Regions from separate parts of the Photobacterium sp. CCB-ST2H9 genome, predicted to be linked through region 1. Evidence: predicted binding sites of a transcription regulator. Region 1 holds the regulator's gene; each other region holds the start of a gene.
What was found. Region 1 encodes PurR, which represses purine synthesis genes. Its sites were predicted from a motif close to TNANGNAAACGTTTNCNTNA; they were not measured.
Positions count from the first base shown of each region.

Region 2: the regulator PurR is predicted to act here: its motif matches at 1,075-1,094, upstream of purL (phosphoribosylformylglycinamidine synthase).
Region 3: the regulator PurR is predicted to act here: its motif matches at 2,071-2,090, upstream of L4174_RS00765 (uracil-xanthine permease family protein).
Region 4: the regulator PurR is predicted to act here: its motif matches at 1,992-2,011, upstream of L4174_RS04045 (NCS2 family permease).

Region 1 is NZ_CP100425.1:1,557,886-1,561,921, reverse strand. Features, by position in the region: gene L4174_RS07475 (iron ABC transporter permease) at 1-529, shown strand, start outside; gene L4174_RS07470 (heme ABC transporter ATP-binding protein) at 526-1,347, shown strand; gene purR (HTH-type transcriptional repressor PurR) at 1,693-2,703, shown strand; cyclic di-GMP riboswitch class I at 2,912-3,015, shown strand; gene L4174_RS07460 (TfoX/Sxy family DNA transformation protein) at 3,147-3,758, shown strand; gene L4174_RS07455 (hypothetical protein) at 3,948-4,036, shown strand, end outside.
Region 2 is NZ_CP100425.1:2,674,786-2,678,821, reverse strand. Features, by position in the region: gene mltF (membrane-bound lytic murein transglycosylase MltF) at 1-853, opposite strand, end outside; gene purL (phosphoribosylformylglycinamidine synthase) at 1,252-4,036, shown strand, end outside.
Region 3 is NZ_CP100425.1:177,504-181,539, forward strand. Features, by position in the region: gene envZ (two-component system sensor histidine kinase EnvZ) at 1-533, shown strand, start outside; gene L4174_RS00765 (uracil-xanthine permease family protein) at 581-1,954, opposite strand; gene recG (ATP-dependent DNA helicase RecG) at 2,167-4,036, opposite strand, start outside.
Region 4 is NZ_CP100425.1:837,330-841,365, forward strand. Features, by position in the region: gene L4174_RS04040 (methyl-accepting chemotaxis protein) at 1-1,023, opposite strand, end outside; gene L4174_RS04045 (NCS2 family permease) at 2,074-3,363, shown strand; gene gpt (xanthine phosphoribosyltransferase) at 3,416-3,877, shown strand; gene frsA (esterase FrsA) at 4,026-4,036, shown strand, end outside.

The DNA.
Region 1 (4,036 bases):
CTCAGGTGCGGCACTGGGACTGCTGAATTTCTTTGCGGACGATCAGGCGCTGCGCGACCTGTCACTCTGGTCCATGGGTTCTCTGGCGGGTGCTACCTGGCCGGGCATCACGCTGGCATTTTCTGCCCTGGCATTCCTGTTCTGGCAATTTGATCGCAGATCCAATGCACTCAACGCTTTATTACTGGGCGAAGCAGAAGCAAAACATCTCGGCATTCAGGTCCAGTCTTTAAAACGATTGCTGATTTTATTTTGCGCCGCTGGTGTGGGTGTCGCTGTCTCCTTATCCGGCGTGATTGGCTTCGTCGGTCTGATTGTGCCGCATCTCGGCCGTATGCTGGCAGGCCCGAATCACAAAACATTACTGCCACTCTCGGCTTTACTGGGGGCACTTATCTTACTGGTTGCCGACATGCTGGCCCGTGTTATTGCCGCACCTGCCGAACTGCCGGTCGGTATCATCACCGCTTTACTGGGAGCACCGTTCTTTATAGCTCTGCTACTGAAACAAAAAGGCCGTTTACAATGATTCATCATATCGTTCGCCCCCTTCGCCCCCGGCACGAAAAACAGCAATCACCGGTGCTTTCAGCCGAGGGTTTATCACTACAACTTGGCGGTAAAACGTTACTGGATCAGCTGAACATCAGTTTCCGCAGCGGAGAGTTAACAGCTTTACTCGGCCCGAATGGTGCCGGTAAAAGTACTTTACTCAAAGTGCTTTGCGGCGAAATTGGTGCCAAAGGTGATGTATACTATTTTGGTCAAAAGCACAGCGACTGGCAGCCATCCCTGCTGGCCAAACACTTGGGTGTACTTCCTCAGCACAGCAGCCTGTCTTTTGGTTTTACTGCGCAGGAGGTCGTTGAATTTGGCTGTATGCCACTTGGTTTGAAGCGCACAGATTGTCTCCGAATTACCCGGGAATGCATGACGGCTGTTGGGATCTGTCACCTGAGCCAGCGTCAGTACCCCACCCTCTCAGGCGGCGAGAAACAACGTGTTCATTTTGCCCGTGTACTGGCTCAGCTCAGCAATGCTAAAGACCAGTGCATTCTGATGCTGGACGAACCGACTTCAGCTTTAGATCTTGCCCACCAGCACAGTTGCCTGAAACTGGCAAAAGATATGGCCCGTAAAGGAGCCGCCGTCATCCTGGTCATTCATGACCTCAATCTTGCGGCTGAATACGCAGACAGACTGGTATTGCTGAATAAGGGGAAGATACAAGCAGACGGTGATGCCTGGCATACCCTGACCACCGAGAATATCAGCTCCGTTTATGGTTCCCCGGTGATCATCGAATCTCACCCCCGCGGGCACTTTCCGATCGTCCTTTCAGCCTGAACCTCCTGCAAGGGCATCGCGGAGCCGTTGCCCTTGCACAGCACTTACAATGTAAAGACTGAAACAACTTTCAAGTTGCCAGTATTCTTGAGCTGCATCAAGATTCCCCTCACATTTCAAGAGAAACGTTGCACTGTGCGTGAGTCCTTGTAGAATGTGAGCGCAAGCGATTAACCGATGAAATAAATAGCAATAGAAAGTCAGACTTCATATCGGTGTAAGGTATTGTTACCACTCGGCCTGAGCCACTCATTTCCCGCCGCTATCCTCGCAGAGAAGCGGCGTTTTAGCGTCTGGCAAATATGAAAAGACCCTGATCAGGGCCTGAAGACTAGAAGAACAATTATGGCAACCATTAAAGATGTTGCACGTATGGCAGGTGTATCTACTACCACAGTCTCACACGTGATCAACAAAACCCGCTTCGTAGCGGAAGCAACACAGAAAAAAGTGTTGGCGGCAGTTGAAGAATTGAACTACGCGCCAAGCGCCGTCGCGCGCAGCCTGAAATGTAATACAACCAGCACCATCGGCATGCTGGTGACAAAATCGACCAACCCATTCTTTGCCGAGTTGGTGCATGGCGTTGAAGAGTACTGCTATAAATCCGGTTATACGCTGATTTTATGCAACACCGAAGGTAATCTGGCCAAACAGAAGGATTACCTGCGCATGCTTTCTGAAAAGCGTGTGGATGGTCTGCTGGTGATGTGTTCTGATCTGGATGATCAACTGCTGGAACAGTTAGAGCGACAGCCTGATCTGCCCATGGTTATCATGGACTGGGGTCCTGCACGCCCAAAAACAGATAATATTCAGGATAATGCAGAACTTGGCGGTTATCTTGCCACTCGTCATTTTATTGACAATGGACACACTAAAATTGGTTGTCTTTCCGGCCAGAAAGATAAATCTACCTGCCGTGAGCGGCTGAAAGGTTTCCATAAAGCCATGAGCGAAGCTGGTCTGACGGTCAATGAAAACTGGATCATTGAAGGTGATTTCGAATGTGAATCTGCCGTAGATGCAGCCAATGCTTTTATTGCCATGAAAGAGCGTCCAACTGCTATTTTCTGCTTCAATGACATTATGGCAATGGCCTTAATCAGTACATTTGAACAAGCAGGGATCAATGTACCAAATGATATTTCAATTATTGGCTATGACAATATTGATCTGGCCCCGTACTTTTCACCGCCTCTGACAACAATCCACCAGCCAAAACGCCGTTTAGGCAAGACTGCGGTGGAAATTCTGATGGAACGCGTGAAAGATAAAAACCATGAATTTCAGACTTTTGAGATCAATCCTGAGCTCGTGGTTCGCCGTTCCGTCAAAAAAATAACACATCCATAAAAAACGATATTAACCTACATATATTGATAAACAGCCGATATAAACACCCATATCGGCTATGTTTATATGGAATATTACTACGCTACAGAGGAATTGATGGGATAATCAGTTAGTTTCTGTAAAATTTATACGATTTTTATTGCGAAGAGTATCACAATTTTTTGTGCGATCGATATCAAATTTGTCTTATTGATATATGATTAAACAGTCACGAACAAGGCAAACCATCTGAAAGGATGGGACGCAAAGCTTCCGGCCTAAAAGCAATGACTTAGTGATAAAGTTATTACTCATGGTAGCGGGGTTGCCGATGGATGAAGTGAAGTTTATGGGACACTTTTGTCATTCTTATGACAAAAGACTCATAATCTTATGCACAATTGAATCCTCGCTCCGTTGTTTGGTGACTTCTTTTGTTGAAATTTCTAACCGAGAAAAGAAGCATGGACAAACCACTACTGAAAGATTCAATTCGTTTATTTGAGAAATTTGGCCAGATTAAATCTCGCTCAATGTTTGGCGGTTTTGGCATTTTCGCAGGTGAAACGATGTTTGCTCTGGTTGTTAGCGACAAGCTGCATCTGCGCGCTAACGCGAAAAATGAAGAAACCTTTAAACAAGCTGGCCTCAAACCGTACGTTTATCAAAAACGCGGTTTTCCTGTCGTCACAAAACACTATGCCATTCCGGAAAACTGGTGGGAAACCCCAGAAGTCATTCTGGAGCACGCTGAAGTTTCTCTTAATGCAGCACAGGCTGACAAAGAGAAAAAAATGCAGGCTAGCCCTAACCGCATTAAAGATCTGCCAAATCTTCGCCTTGCCAATGAGCGTATGCTCAAGAAAGCAGGCATCAACTCTGTAGATCAGCTGTTTGAAGTTGGTGCTATCGGTGCTTTTCAGGCGCTGCAGGAATCTCATCACGAGTCATTGAGTCTGGATTTGCTTTGGGCGTTAGAAGGCGCAGTCAGTGGAAAACACTGGTCTGTGATTACCCCACAACGTCGAAATGAGCTCCTGTCCAAACTAGAAGTCAATTCTGGCGCTCATCACTAAGTATTCAGATTATTTTGCCAGTGCAGCGATTTGCACTGGCTTTAAATAACCTGCTTTAGCCCTGGCACCCTGTCAGGGCTGTGTAAAAAACAGACAAACCTCACAAACATTAATAACAATTCCATCAGTTAACTTTTCTTCAGCTTCGCCGCCTTTAGAATGTATGTTTTGCATCAGAAAGGAGGTCATATGCGCTCATCTACGCCGTTTCCGGGCCAGACTGACACAATTTTCAAAGATAAATTCCACAAATGGCCAAAACTGATGCGCTACCTGGT
Region 2 (4,036 bases), 1.1 Mb from region 1:
CGTCGGCGTACTTTTTGAAGATACTTTCCCAGCGCGGCAGTTTACTTTCCAGAGCGCGCAGAAATGCCCGGGTATCGACATAGTCGAACTGATCGACATGGCCGAAATATTTCTCTTCCAGTTTCGCCAGTTCGCCGCTCTGTTTGAGCTCGCCGAAAAATTCAATCAGCAGCGCATACAGGCTGTCGTCATTGCTCGGGTTCAGGAACCAGCCGATCGGCTGGTCATCGGTCAGTTCCAGCGCAACGGCGATATCCGGATGAATCCGCTGGCTCAGGGCAACATCCACAGAATCAGCGACGGTATAATCCAGTTCGCCGACAGCGACTTGTCTGAGCAGCTCTTCGCTGTCGACTTCATCAACGGCATGCCAGGTCAGGGCCGGGTGATCTTTTTTGAGCTCCAGCAGGTTCTTTTCATGGCTGGAATCCCGCACGACAACCAGCTGGCCTTTATTCTGGGCCAGATCGTCGACATCACGCGGGCGCCACTCCCCTTTCTTATAGACCAGAATCTGACTGGCATAGTAGTAGGCGGGTGCCGCACGAAAAGACCGGACCCGTTCCGGTGTCATGGTCAGCCCGGCGGCGAGCAGATCGACATCGCCGCGGGTCAGGGCCGGGAACAGACCTGAGAGAGAGAAGACCGGCTGCATTTCCAGTTTGACGCCTAACTTGTCGGCGAAACGCTGGGCAAGGTCATAGTCCAGTCCGGTCGGGCCGTCCGGACCAATGTAGTAGGAAATCTGATTGTTGAGTGTCCCGACGCGGAGGACGCCACTGTCGCGGATCCGTTCCAACTCTGTGCGGGTGTCATTTTCCCACTGACATCCCGATAATATCAAGCTTGTCAATAAGATAGCGACCAGGTTCCGCAGTCTGGCGGAAAAAGCTAACCGTCTCAATAATTCATGCTCATCTGTCTATTTAGTGGTCCTTTATACCAAAGGTCGCATTCTGGGCAAAGCTGAGCCCCATTTGATCTTATCCGGCGACCGGATAATAGGTGAAAATTTGCGCATTTTTGGGCAGGTGGTCAAAGATCGCTGTCGATCGGCGACGGATTGAAAAAAAATCGCGCAAACGGTTGCGTCAGGTGTTACGTCACACCCGCTTTTCCCGTATACTACCGCCGTTCCTCTGAACCGAAGGGGGAAATCAGCGCTGAACAAGGTGGCATTGACGTGGCTCCCGGGGTGGGGATCAGGCCAATATCACCTTCATTCAATTGCTAATCGAGAGTCGTACGCACATGGAAATTTTGCGTGGTTCACCCGCACTGTCTGAGTTTCGTGTCACTAAACTGCTGGCGCGTTGCCAAGCCTCGGGTCTGCCTGTCACAGGTATTTATGCCGAGTACATGCACTTTGCTGAGCTGGCTGCGCCGCTTGACAGCCAGGCACTGGAGACCCTGACCAGCCTGCTCACCTATGGCCCTACGATTGCCGAGCACGAACCAAGCGGCACGCTGCTGCTGGTTACCCCACGTCCAGGCACCATTTCCCCTTGGTCTTCCAAAGCAACGGATATTGCCCGTAACTGTGGTCTGCAACAAATCAAACGTCTTGAGCGCGGTACGGCTTATTATGTCGCGACCTCCGCTGCGCTGAGCGAGGCCCAGCAAACAACGCTGCAAGGTCTGCTGCATGACCGCATGATGGAAGTCGTGTTTGATGATTTCAGTCAGGCAGAAGCCCTGTTCCGACACGCTGAACCTGCGCCGATGCAGAGTGTGGATATTCTGTCCGGTGGCCGTCAGGCGCTGGAAGAAGCGAACCTGTCTCTCGGGCTGGCACTGGCTGAAGACGAGATTGATTATCTGGTTGAAAACTTCACCAGACTGGGCCGGAATCCGAACGACATCGAACTGATGATGTTCGCACAGGCGAACTCCGAGCACTGCCGCCATAAGATCTTTAATGCAGACTGGACGATTGACGGTGTCGATCAGGAAAAGTCGCTGTTCAAGATGATCAAAAATACCTACGAGCAACACAGCGATTACGTTCTGTCAGCATACAAAGATAATGCTGCAGTCATGGTGGGCTCTGAAGTGGGTCGTTTCTTCCCGGATGCGGAAAACCGTCAGTATAACTACCATCAGGAAGCGGCTCATATCCTGATGAAAGTGGAAACCCACAACCACCCGACAGCCATTTCCCCATGGCCGGGCGCTTCGACCGGTTCCGGTGGTGAAATCCGTGACGAAGGCGCAACCGGGATCGGCGGTAAGCCGAAAGCTGGTCTGGTTGGCTTTACCGTGTCAAACCTGCGCGTTCCGGGTTTTGAGCAGCCTTGGGAAACCGACTTTGGCAAGCCGGGCAGAATTGTGACGGCGCTGGATATCATGCTGGAAGGCCCGCTGGGCGGCGCGGCGTTCAACAACGAGTTTGGACGTCCGAACCTGCTGGGTTATTTCCGTACCTATGAAGAAATGGTTTCTTCTCATAACGGCGAAGAAATCCGGGGTTACCATAAGCCAATCATGATTGCCGGTGGTATGGGGAATATTCGTGATGAGCACGTTCAAAAGAAAGAAATTCCAGTCGGTGCCAAGCTGATCGTATTGGGCGGCCCGGCGATGAATATCGGTCTGGGCGGCGGCGCGGCCTCTTCCATGGCTTCCGGCCAGTCAGCCGAAGATCTGGATTTTGCCTCGGTTCAGCGTGAAAACCCGGAAATGGAACGTCGCTGTCAGGAAGTGATCGACCGTTGCTGGCAGCTGGGTGATGACAACCCGATTGCCTTTATCCACGATGTCGGCGCTGGGGGTATCTCGAATGCTCTGCCTGAGCTGGTGAACGACGGTGAGCGTGGCGGTAAGTTCCAGCTGCGTAATGTACCCAACGATGAACCGGGCATGAGTCCGCTGGAAATCTGGTGTAACGAATCCCAGGAACGTTATGTACTGGCAGTTGCACCGGAACAGATGGCCGTATTCGATGCTATCTGTCAGCGCGAGCGTGCACCGTATGCGGTTGTCGGTGAAGCGACAGAAGAGCGTCATCTGACACTGGATGACAGCCACTTCGACAATACGCCGATTGATATGCCGATGGATATTCTGCTGGGTAAACCGCCGAAAATGCATCGTGATGTGACCTCACAAAAAGCACAGGGAACGGCCATTGACCGCAGCGGTATTGTGCTGGAAGAAGCGACACACCGCGTGCTGCGCCTGCCGGCCGTTGCCGAGAAAACTTTCCTGATCACCATTGGTGACCGCACGGTGACCGGTCTGGTTGCCCGTGACCAGATGGTGGGTCCTTGGCAGGTACCGGTTGCGAACTGTGCGGTGACGGCAGCAAGCTACGACACTTACCATGGTGAAGCCATGTCAATGGGTGAGCGCACGCCGGTTGCCCTGCTGGACTTTGCGGCCTCGGCCCGTCTGGCCGTCGGTGAAGCGATTACTAACATTGCCAGTGCCGACATCGGCGATCTGAAGCGGATTAAACTGTCTGCAAACTGGATGTCTCCGGCCGGTCACCCGGGTGAAGATGCTGGTCTGTATGAAGCGGTGAAAGCCGTCGGCGAAGAGCTGTGTCCTGCGCTGGGTCTGACGATTCCGGTCGGTAAAGACTCCATGTCGATGAAGACCAAGTGGGAAGAGAACGGTGAAGAAAAAGAAGTCACCTCTCCGCTGTCCCTGATTATCACCGCTTTCGGCCGTGTGGAAGATGTCCGTAAAACAGTGACACCACAGCTGCGGACAGACCAGGGCGAATCCAGCCTGATCCTGATTGACCTGGGTTGCGGTAAGAACCGTTTGGGCGCGACCGCGCTGGCACAGGTTTACAAGCAACTGGGTGACCAGCCAGCCGATGTGGACAGCCCTGAGCTGCTGAAAGGCTTCTTCCATGCCGTTCAGAGTCTGCTGCGCGACGGGAAGCTGCTGGCTTACCATGACCGCGGTGACGGTGGTCTGTACGTGACGCTGGCTGAAATGGCCTTTGCCGGTCACACCGGGGTTGAAGTCGACCTGAACACCACAGATGCTGATGCCTGTGATGATGTGCTGGCGGCCCTGTTCAACG
Region 3 (4,036 bases), 1.4 Mb from region 1:
CCATCATCAGTCAGTTTATGGAGTACCTGAAGTCGACCCATTTGCAGGAGCAGGAACTGCATGATCTGAATCTGCTGGTGGAAGATGTGGCAGAGGCAGAAGGCGGCATTGAGCGGGGGATTGAGCAGGAACTGGGTCTCATCAATGGCAAAGTGTATGTCAATGGTGTCGCGATTAAGCGTTTGATCAGTAACCTGGTGGTTAATGCGCTGCGTTACGGCAATGGCTGGGTTCGGGTCACCAGTGGGATGACGGCGGATCGCCAGATGGCCTGGTTCTGTGTGGAAGATGACGGTCCCGGGATTGAACCGGATCAGGTGGCGAAGATGCTGCAACCCCTGACCCGCGGTGACAGTGCCCGCGGCAGCGATGCGGAAGGTACCGGACTCGGACTGGCGATTGTGAAGCGGATAGTGGATCAGCACCAGGGTGACATTCAGTTCAGTAACCGCAGCGAAGGGGGGCTGAAAGTCCAGGTGAGTCTGCCGTTGCGTCCGGTAAAACAGAACGGCAAGCGCGCCGTGAAATCCTAGCAGGCACAGCGCCCTCTCATTTGTGATGGGAGGACGCTGTCCGTCAATCAGTCTTTCTTTTCTTCCGGCAGAATCAGGTTCAGCAGAATCGCCGTCAGGCCACCGGCAGCCATGCCGGATGAAAGAATGCTTTTCACAATCTCAGGCATGAACTGGAGGATTTCCGGTTTCTGCGCAATCCCCAGTCCCATCGAGAACGACAGTGCCATGATCAGAATGGCACGACGGTCCAGCTCACAACGGGAAATAATCCGCACCCCGGATGCGGCAATGGTGCCGAACATCACGATGGTGGCACCGCCCAGTACAGGTTCCGGGATCAGTTGAACCAGATTGGCGACAACAGGAAACAGACCCAGCAACACCAGCATCCCTGCGACAAAATAACCGATGTAACGGCTGGCAACGCCGGTCAGCTGGATAATGCCGTTGTTCTGGCTGAAGGTTGAGTTTGGAAAACTGTTCAGCACCGCTGCCAGCGCTGAGTTGATCCCATCTGCCAGCACGCCGCCTTTAATCCGCTTCAGGTACACCGGGCCGCTGACCGGTTGTTCTGAGGTTTCTGAGGTTGCCGTGATATCTCCGATGGCTTCCAGTGACGTAATGGCAAAGACAATCACCAGCGGGATCAGCAGCGACCCGTCAAAACCCAGTCCGTACTGCATCGGGGCAGGAATGGCGATCAGGGTGGTTTCGGCGAGCCGCTCCGTACTGATCATGCCCATCAGCCAGGCGGCCAGCGTTCCGGCGGCCATCGCAATCACAATGGATGAAACACGCAGATACGGGTTCTTCATCCGGTTCATCAGGACAATCAGCCCCAGGACGATCCCGGCCAGCAGCAGTTTATCCAGACTGCCGAAGCTGCCGTCTTCAATGGCGGCATAGCCACCGCCAATTGACGTCAGGCCAATCTGGATCAATGTCAGACCAATCAAAGTCACCACAATGCCGGACACCAGCGGGGTAATGACCCGGCGGGTATGTTGTAAAATTCGCGAAATGGCGACTTCTGTCAGGGAAGCGGCGAGAATGGTGCCGAAAATAGCAGCCATCATGGTCGGCACATCCGCACCGCCGGCTTTCATTGCCAGCCCGGCACCGATAATCGGGCCGAGAAAGTTAAAGCTGGTGCCCTGAATCGACAGCAGGCCGGAACCCACCGGGCCGATGGTCCGGATCTGAATGAACGACGCAACACCTGAGGCCAGCAACGACATACTGACGATGGTGTTGGTGTCGCTGGCCGGCAGTCCCAGAGCCTGACAGATGATCAGCGATGGGGTGACGACGGCCACGAACATGGCCAGCAGGTGCTGCAATGCTGCAAACAGGGTTTGCGGCAGGGGCGGACGATCTTCAAGACGGTAAATCAAATCAGATGAGCGGGGACGTTCAATTTCTTGGTGCTGGCCGGTCATGGTCAATCCTTATTACGTCGACAGGTCGGCTTCTCAAGGGGATCTGAGTGGACAGGTTTGAAGCCGAAAAGGACCCTTGGGTCAAAATTGGCCCCTATTGTAATGACGAACCCAAAATTAGCAAACGTTTGCGTATGTTGTTTTTGGTGTGTGAAAGCAGAAAACAGCGGCATCAGACCGCGATTACACTGGAACGAGCAGGTTTGTCCGGATCAGGCGTTGGAATAGTTTTCCCGGTGACCGAGCCAGCGCTCAATAATGGCCTTGGCATTGGACGGATATTGATCGTGCAGGTATCGCGCCATCTTCTGGACCTGAGGGATCAGGTGCTGGTCGCGGACCAGATCGGCCACTTTGAAATCTGCAATGCCGGTCTGTTTGGTGCCGAGCAGCTCACCGGGACCGCGGATTTCCAGATCGCGCTGGGCTATCACGAAGCCGTCACTGCTTTCCCGCAGCACGCCCAGTCGCTGCTGAGCCGTTTTCGACAACGGGGCATGATAGAGCAGCACACAATGGCTGGCGACGCTGCCCCGGCCAACCCGGCCGCGCAGCTGGTGAAGCTGCGCCAGACCCAGCCGTTCGGGGTTTTCGATGATCATCAGGCTGGCATTGGGAACATCAACACCCACTTCAATCACGGTGGTGGCAACCAGCAGGTGCAGTTCACCGGCTTTGAAACGTTGCATCACGTCCTGCTTTTCAGCCGCTTTCATCCGGCCGTGAACCAGACCAATTTTCAGCTCCGGTAACTGGGCGGTCAGCTCAGTGGCGGTGTCGGATGCCGCCTGGGCTTCCAGCACTTCAGATTCATCAATCAGGGTACAGACCCAGTATGCCTGGCGTCCTTCGTTCAGACAGGCGGCACGGATCCGTTCGATGATATCTGCGCGGCGGGCATCGGAAACCGCGACGGTCTGAATGGGGGTCCGGCCCGGCGGCAGTTCGTCGATCACTGAGGTTTCCAAATCGGCATACGCGGTCATGGCCAGCGTCCGGGGAATGGGCGTGGCCGTCATGATCAGCTGGTGCGGATAACGGCCATCATTTGCGCCTTTTTCCCGCAGTTCCAGCCGCTGGTGCACCCCGAACCGGTGCTGTTCATCGATGATGACCAACGCCAGATTGCTGAAGATCACCTGTTGCTGGAACAGGGCATGGGTGCCGACCACCATCTTCGCTTCACCGCTTTCAATGCGGGCCAGCTCGGTTTCCCGCGCTTTGCCTTTGAGCTTCCCGGCCAGCCAGCCGACCTGAATGCCAAGCGGTTCCAGCCAGTGGGCGAAGTTGAGGGCGTGCTGTTCGGCCAGCAGTTCGGTCGGTGCCATCAGCGCGACCTGATAGCCATGTCCGATAGCGCGAACCGCCGCCAGTGCGGCGACCAGAGTTTTGCCGGAGCCGACATCGCCCTGAACCAGTCGCATCATGGGGACGGACTTTGCCAGATCGGATTCAATATCAGCCACCACGCGCTGCTGGGCGCCGGTCGGGCTGAATGGCAGTCCGGCCAGCAGTTGCTGTTTCAGCGGTTCGCTGGGGGGCAGCGGCCAGGCCTGATGCTGTTGTCCTTTCTGGCGTACGGCCAGCATCGACAGATTCTGTGCCAGCAGTTCCTCAAGGATGAGCCGTTTCTGCGCCGGATGCTGGCCCTTTTCCAACTGGTCCAGCGAGACATCGGGGGTTGGACGATGCATGACATGCAGTGCCTGCGCCAGCGTCATCTGACGGTCGTACAGGCCTTCCGGCAACAGCTCAGTGACCGCGGCTTTATCAAGCAGCTTCAGAGCCTGATCGGTCAGGTTGCGCAAGGTCAGCTGCCGCAGGCCGTCGGTGGTCGGATAAACCGGAGTCAGGGTTTCTTCGACCGCGAGTTGAGTGGGTTCGGAAAAGATTTTGTAATCCGGATGGATGATTTCCGGACCATGCTGGCCGCGCCGGATTTCGCCGTAGGCTTTGACCTGCTTGCCTTCTGACAACGCGTTTTTCATCGCCGCGTTGAAATTAAAGAAGCGCAGGGTTAAGGCACCGCTCTGATCACTGATTCTGACGGTCAGCATCCGGCGTTTGCAAAAGCTGATGGCA
Region 4 (4,036 bases), 720 kb from region 1:
CTGATCGCTGTGAGTCTGTGCTTCCGTTGCGGCTTCTGCGGCGTTCGTCGCTGAGCGGGCGACTTCCTGATTGCTTGAATGCAACTCAGTCATTGCTGACGCGACTGAATCAACACGCTGATGCGCCTGACCTGCACTTTCTGCTGTGGTATTGGCGACGACATTGAGCTGACTGGCTGCCGCGCTGATGTGTTCACTGACGGGGGAGACGGCTCTCAGCATTTCGCTGATCTTGTCTGCAAACTGGTTGTAAGCCGTGGCAATTTTACTTAATTCATCATTGCCCTGAACGGGCAGGCGGCGGGTCAGATCGCCTTCTCCCCGAGAGATGTCCTGCATGGCTTTCAGCGTTGATTCACAGGGGGCGGTGATGGTCCGGCCGATGGCTCTGGCCAGAATGAGCATGAGGATCAAGGAGCCGCCAATAATCAGACCAAGGCGTTTCAGCTCGGCATAGAATTGAGCTGCCACGTCATCGACATAGATTCCCGAACCGATGATCCACCCCCAGGGGCTGAAGCCTTTCACGAAAGAAATTTTGTCGACAGGTTGGGCATGTCCGGGTTTTTCCCATTGATAGTCGACAAAGCCTTCCCCCTGACGCTGAACAATTTCAGCCATGTTGACGAAAAGCTTGTTCCCGATGGGATCCTGAAACTGAGACAGATCTTTACCATCGAGTTCTGGCTTGAAGGGGTGCATGATCATGCGGGGATGGCTGTCGTTAATCCAGAAGTAGTCATTTTTCTCATATCTCAGGCTGGCAATTGCTTGCCTTGCAAGCTGCTGAGCTGTTTCGCGGTTCAGATTTCCGGTTTTTTCCTGCTGATAGTAGAAGTTCAGCAGGCTGTGGGCACTTTCAACCAGATTCCGCGTCTTATCTCGCTTTTGATCCAAGAGTGAATCCTGGTAACCAGATACAAATGTCATCAGCGGGAAGAGTGTGAGGAGCGTGATGATAAAGCCAAGCAGGTAGAGTCGGCTGCTGATCGATAAAGAACGTAGGTGGTGAAGTATTGTCATAGCGCTGCCTTCCTTGTTTGCACTCATGGCAAATGAGCATGAGTCATGTTGTATTCTTATTTGGCGACTATATATGCAACTTTAGTCTCATTTCTTAATTTTTATGCGTTTGCTAACACTTGTGTTGTAAGAAAAATACTTTCACAAGGGTGAGTTTTGTGGTGTTGATCCAGGAAAAGTGTGATCTAGTTAAAATTAATATTGTAATTAAATTACCTTTTGGTTATCCTGTGACCAAGTTGCAAGAACGATAGTCAGCACAGGGAAAAGGTATGTGCGCGGACTCCAGGGAACCGAGATCAATCAGCTCTGCTTTGTTTGCAACCTCAAAGCAGCATAAGTAATTGAGGAAGTCGTTGTCATGAAAGTATATGAATCCACAGCTAAATTTTGGAACAAGAAAGGCATTTTCGGTGGTTCTTTCAACTATCCAAGTGCGTTTGGTTACTAAGTAAATTCAAGCCAGCTTTGTTTCTGTCTGGCTATCTGCCTGATTGACTCGCAGCGCTGAGGCGGTGCGAGGTTGATATTCACCCCCTAACTTTCAAGACTGTATACAGCGGTTTGGTAGCAATTTTGATTGTTGCTCTCGCCAGTGAGATTAGTTTTGGCGCCACCCAGGATCGGGTGGCGTTTTTTTATTTCTGTTTTTTTATTCATGAAGTTTCATTCATTCTTTCTCATTGAGAGATTGGATAAAAAAGCATGTATACGATTACATCCTGATAAGCCAGCCAAAGCAGGCACTCTTTTTTCTGATTTAAGCGTTTGCCTTGAAAGCAAAAAATAAATTCGGTTAAAAGACATACATCCTTGCATCTGTTTAAGGTGATGATTTTTAATTGTTTTTAATCTTCAGTAATTTTTGCCGAAGAAAATTTACGCATTATTTGCCGTCAGGCGTGTATTCTTGATGAGTCTGGTAATTTATTAGTGATAAGCCTATAATCGCCCCCCAAAAATGGCTGTGACGCAAACGTTTCCCTTTTTGAGGTATAAAATTTCAGCGTTCAGTCTGAACAGATACTTTTCTCCAAGGACCAGAGAACAATGCTTGAGAAACTGTTTAAGTTAGAAGAAAACGGTACGAATGTTCGTACTGAAGTGCTGGCAGGGGTAACGACCTTTTTGACCATGGCCTACATCATCTTTGTCAACCCATCAATGCTGGCCGCGACGGGGATGGATAAAGGCGCGGTTTTTGTTGCAACCTGTCTGGCTGCGATGATCGGCTGTTTCATGATGGGGCTTGTCGCCAACTACCCGGTTGCTCAGGCACCTGGCATGGGTCTGAATGCCTTCTTTACCTATTCAGTTGTCCTTGGTATGGGCCACACCTGGCAGGTTGCCCTGGCTGCTGTGTTTTTCTCCGGTTTATGTTTCATCTTGCTCAGCTTGCTGAAAGTTCGGGAGTGGCTGATCCATGCGATACCACTGTCTCTGAGAACAGGCATCACTGCTGGTATCGGTTTATTCCTGGCCTTTATTGCGCTGCAAAGCGCTGGCATTGTGGTTGATAACCCGGCGACCCTGGTGCACGTTGGTGATTTGACCAGCTTCCCGGCGGCAATGGCTGCGCTGGGATTCATGCTGACCATCGGTCTGGTTCACCGGGGAATGAAAGCGGCTGTGCTGGTGGCGATCCTGATCGTGACCGGTTTGGGCATTGCGTTTGGTGATGTTCAGTACAACGGCATTGTGTCTGCGCCACCGAGTATTGCGCCAACATTTATGCAACTGGATATCAGTGGTGCCATGGATGTCGGGCTGATCTCAATCGTGTTTGCTTTCCTGTTTGTTGACCTGTTTGATACGGCTGGGACTCTGGTCGGAGCCACCACGAAAGCAGGAATGGTTGATAAAGATGGCAAAATGCCGCGTCTGGGCCGTGCTTTGCTGGCCGACAGTACGGCGACATCTGTGGGTGCTCTGCTGGGCACATCCAATACGACCTCTTATGTTGAGAGTGTGGCCGGTGTCGCTGCGGGTGGCCGGACAGGTCTGACGGCGGTTACAGTGGGTATCATGTTCCTGCTGGCACTGTTTTTTGCCCCTTTGGCTGGGATGGTTCCGGCTTATGCGACCGCTGGCGCGTTGTTTTATGTGGCCATTTTAATGGTCTCCGGCCTGGCGGGAATCGACTGGCGTGACTTAACAGAAGCTGCACCTGTAGTTGTGGTCTGCCTGCTCATGCCGTTAACATACTCCATTGCGGAAGGTATTGCGCTGGGCTTTATTACTTATGCAGCGGTGAAACTGCTGAGTGGTAAAGGCCGTGATGTGAATGTCAGTGTTTGGGTCATTGCCGCACTGTTCACAGCTAAAATCGTCTTTTTATAATTTGTTTTATTGACCAGCGGTATTGATTCGCTGATTTAGAGGTTCATCGGATATGACTAAAAAGTTCGTCATCACCTGGGATAACATGCAAAGCTACACGCGCCAACTGGCGGAAAAACTGCTGCCGGCGGATCAGTGGCAGGGGATTATCGCAGTGAGCCGTGGTGGCCTGGTGCCGGCTGCAATTCTTGCTCGCGAACTGGGTATTCGTTATGTCGATACTGTTTGTATTTCCAGCTACGACCATGACCACCAGCGTGACATGAAAGTATTGAAGAAAGCCGACGGTGATGGTGAAGGATTCATTATTGTGGACGATCTGGTTGATACAGGCGGCACCGCGGAAATGATTCGTGCTATGTATCCGAAAGCAAAATTTGTGACGGTCTGCGCCAAGCCAGCCGGTAAACATCTGGTTGATGATTATGTGGTTGATATTGAGCAGGATACCTGGATTGAACAACCATGGGATATGGCTGTCACTTTTGTTGAGCCGATTTCCAAGCGCTCATGATCCAGCCCGGTAGAAAATATATTTGAAAAGGAGCCTTCAGGCTCCTTTTTTGTGTGCCGTGTTTGGGGTAATTATCCCGAAAACATATACAATGAAGCCAGATTGAAAGTAAAACGGGTTTTGAACCTTCCACACGCAGGAGTCAATAGTGTCTGAGCC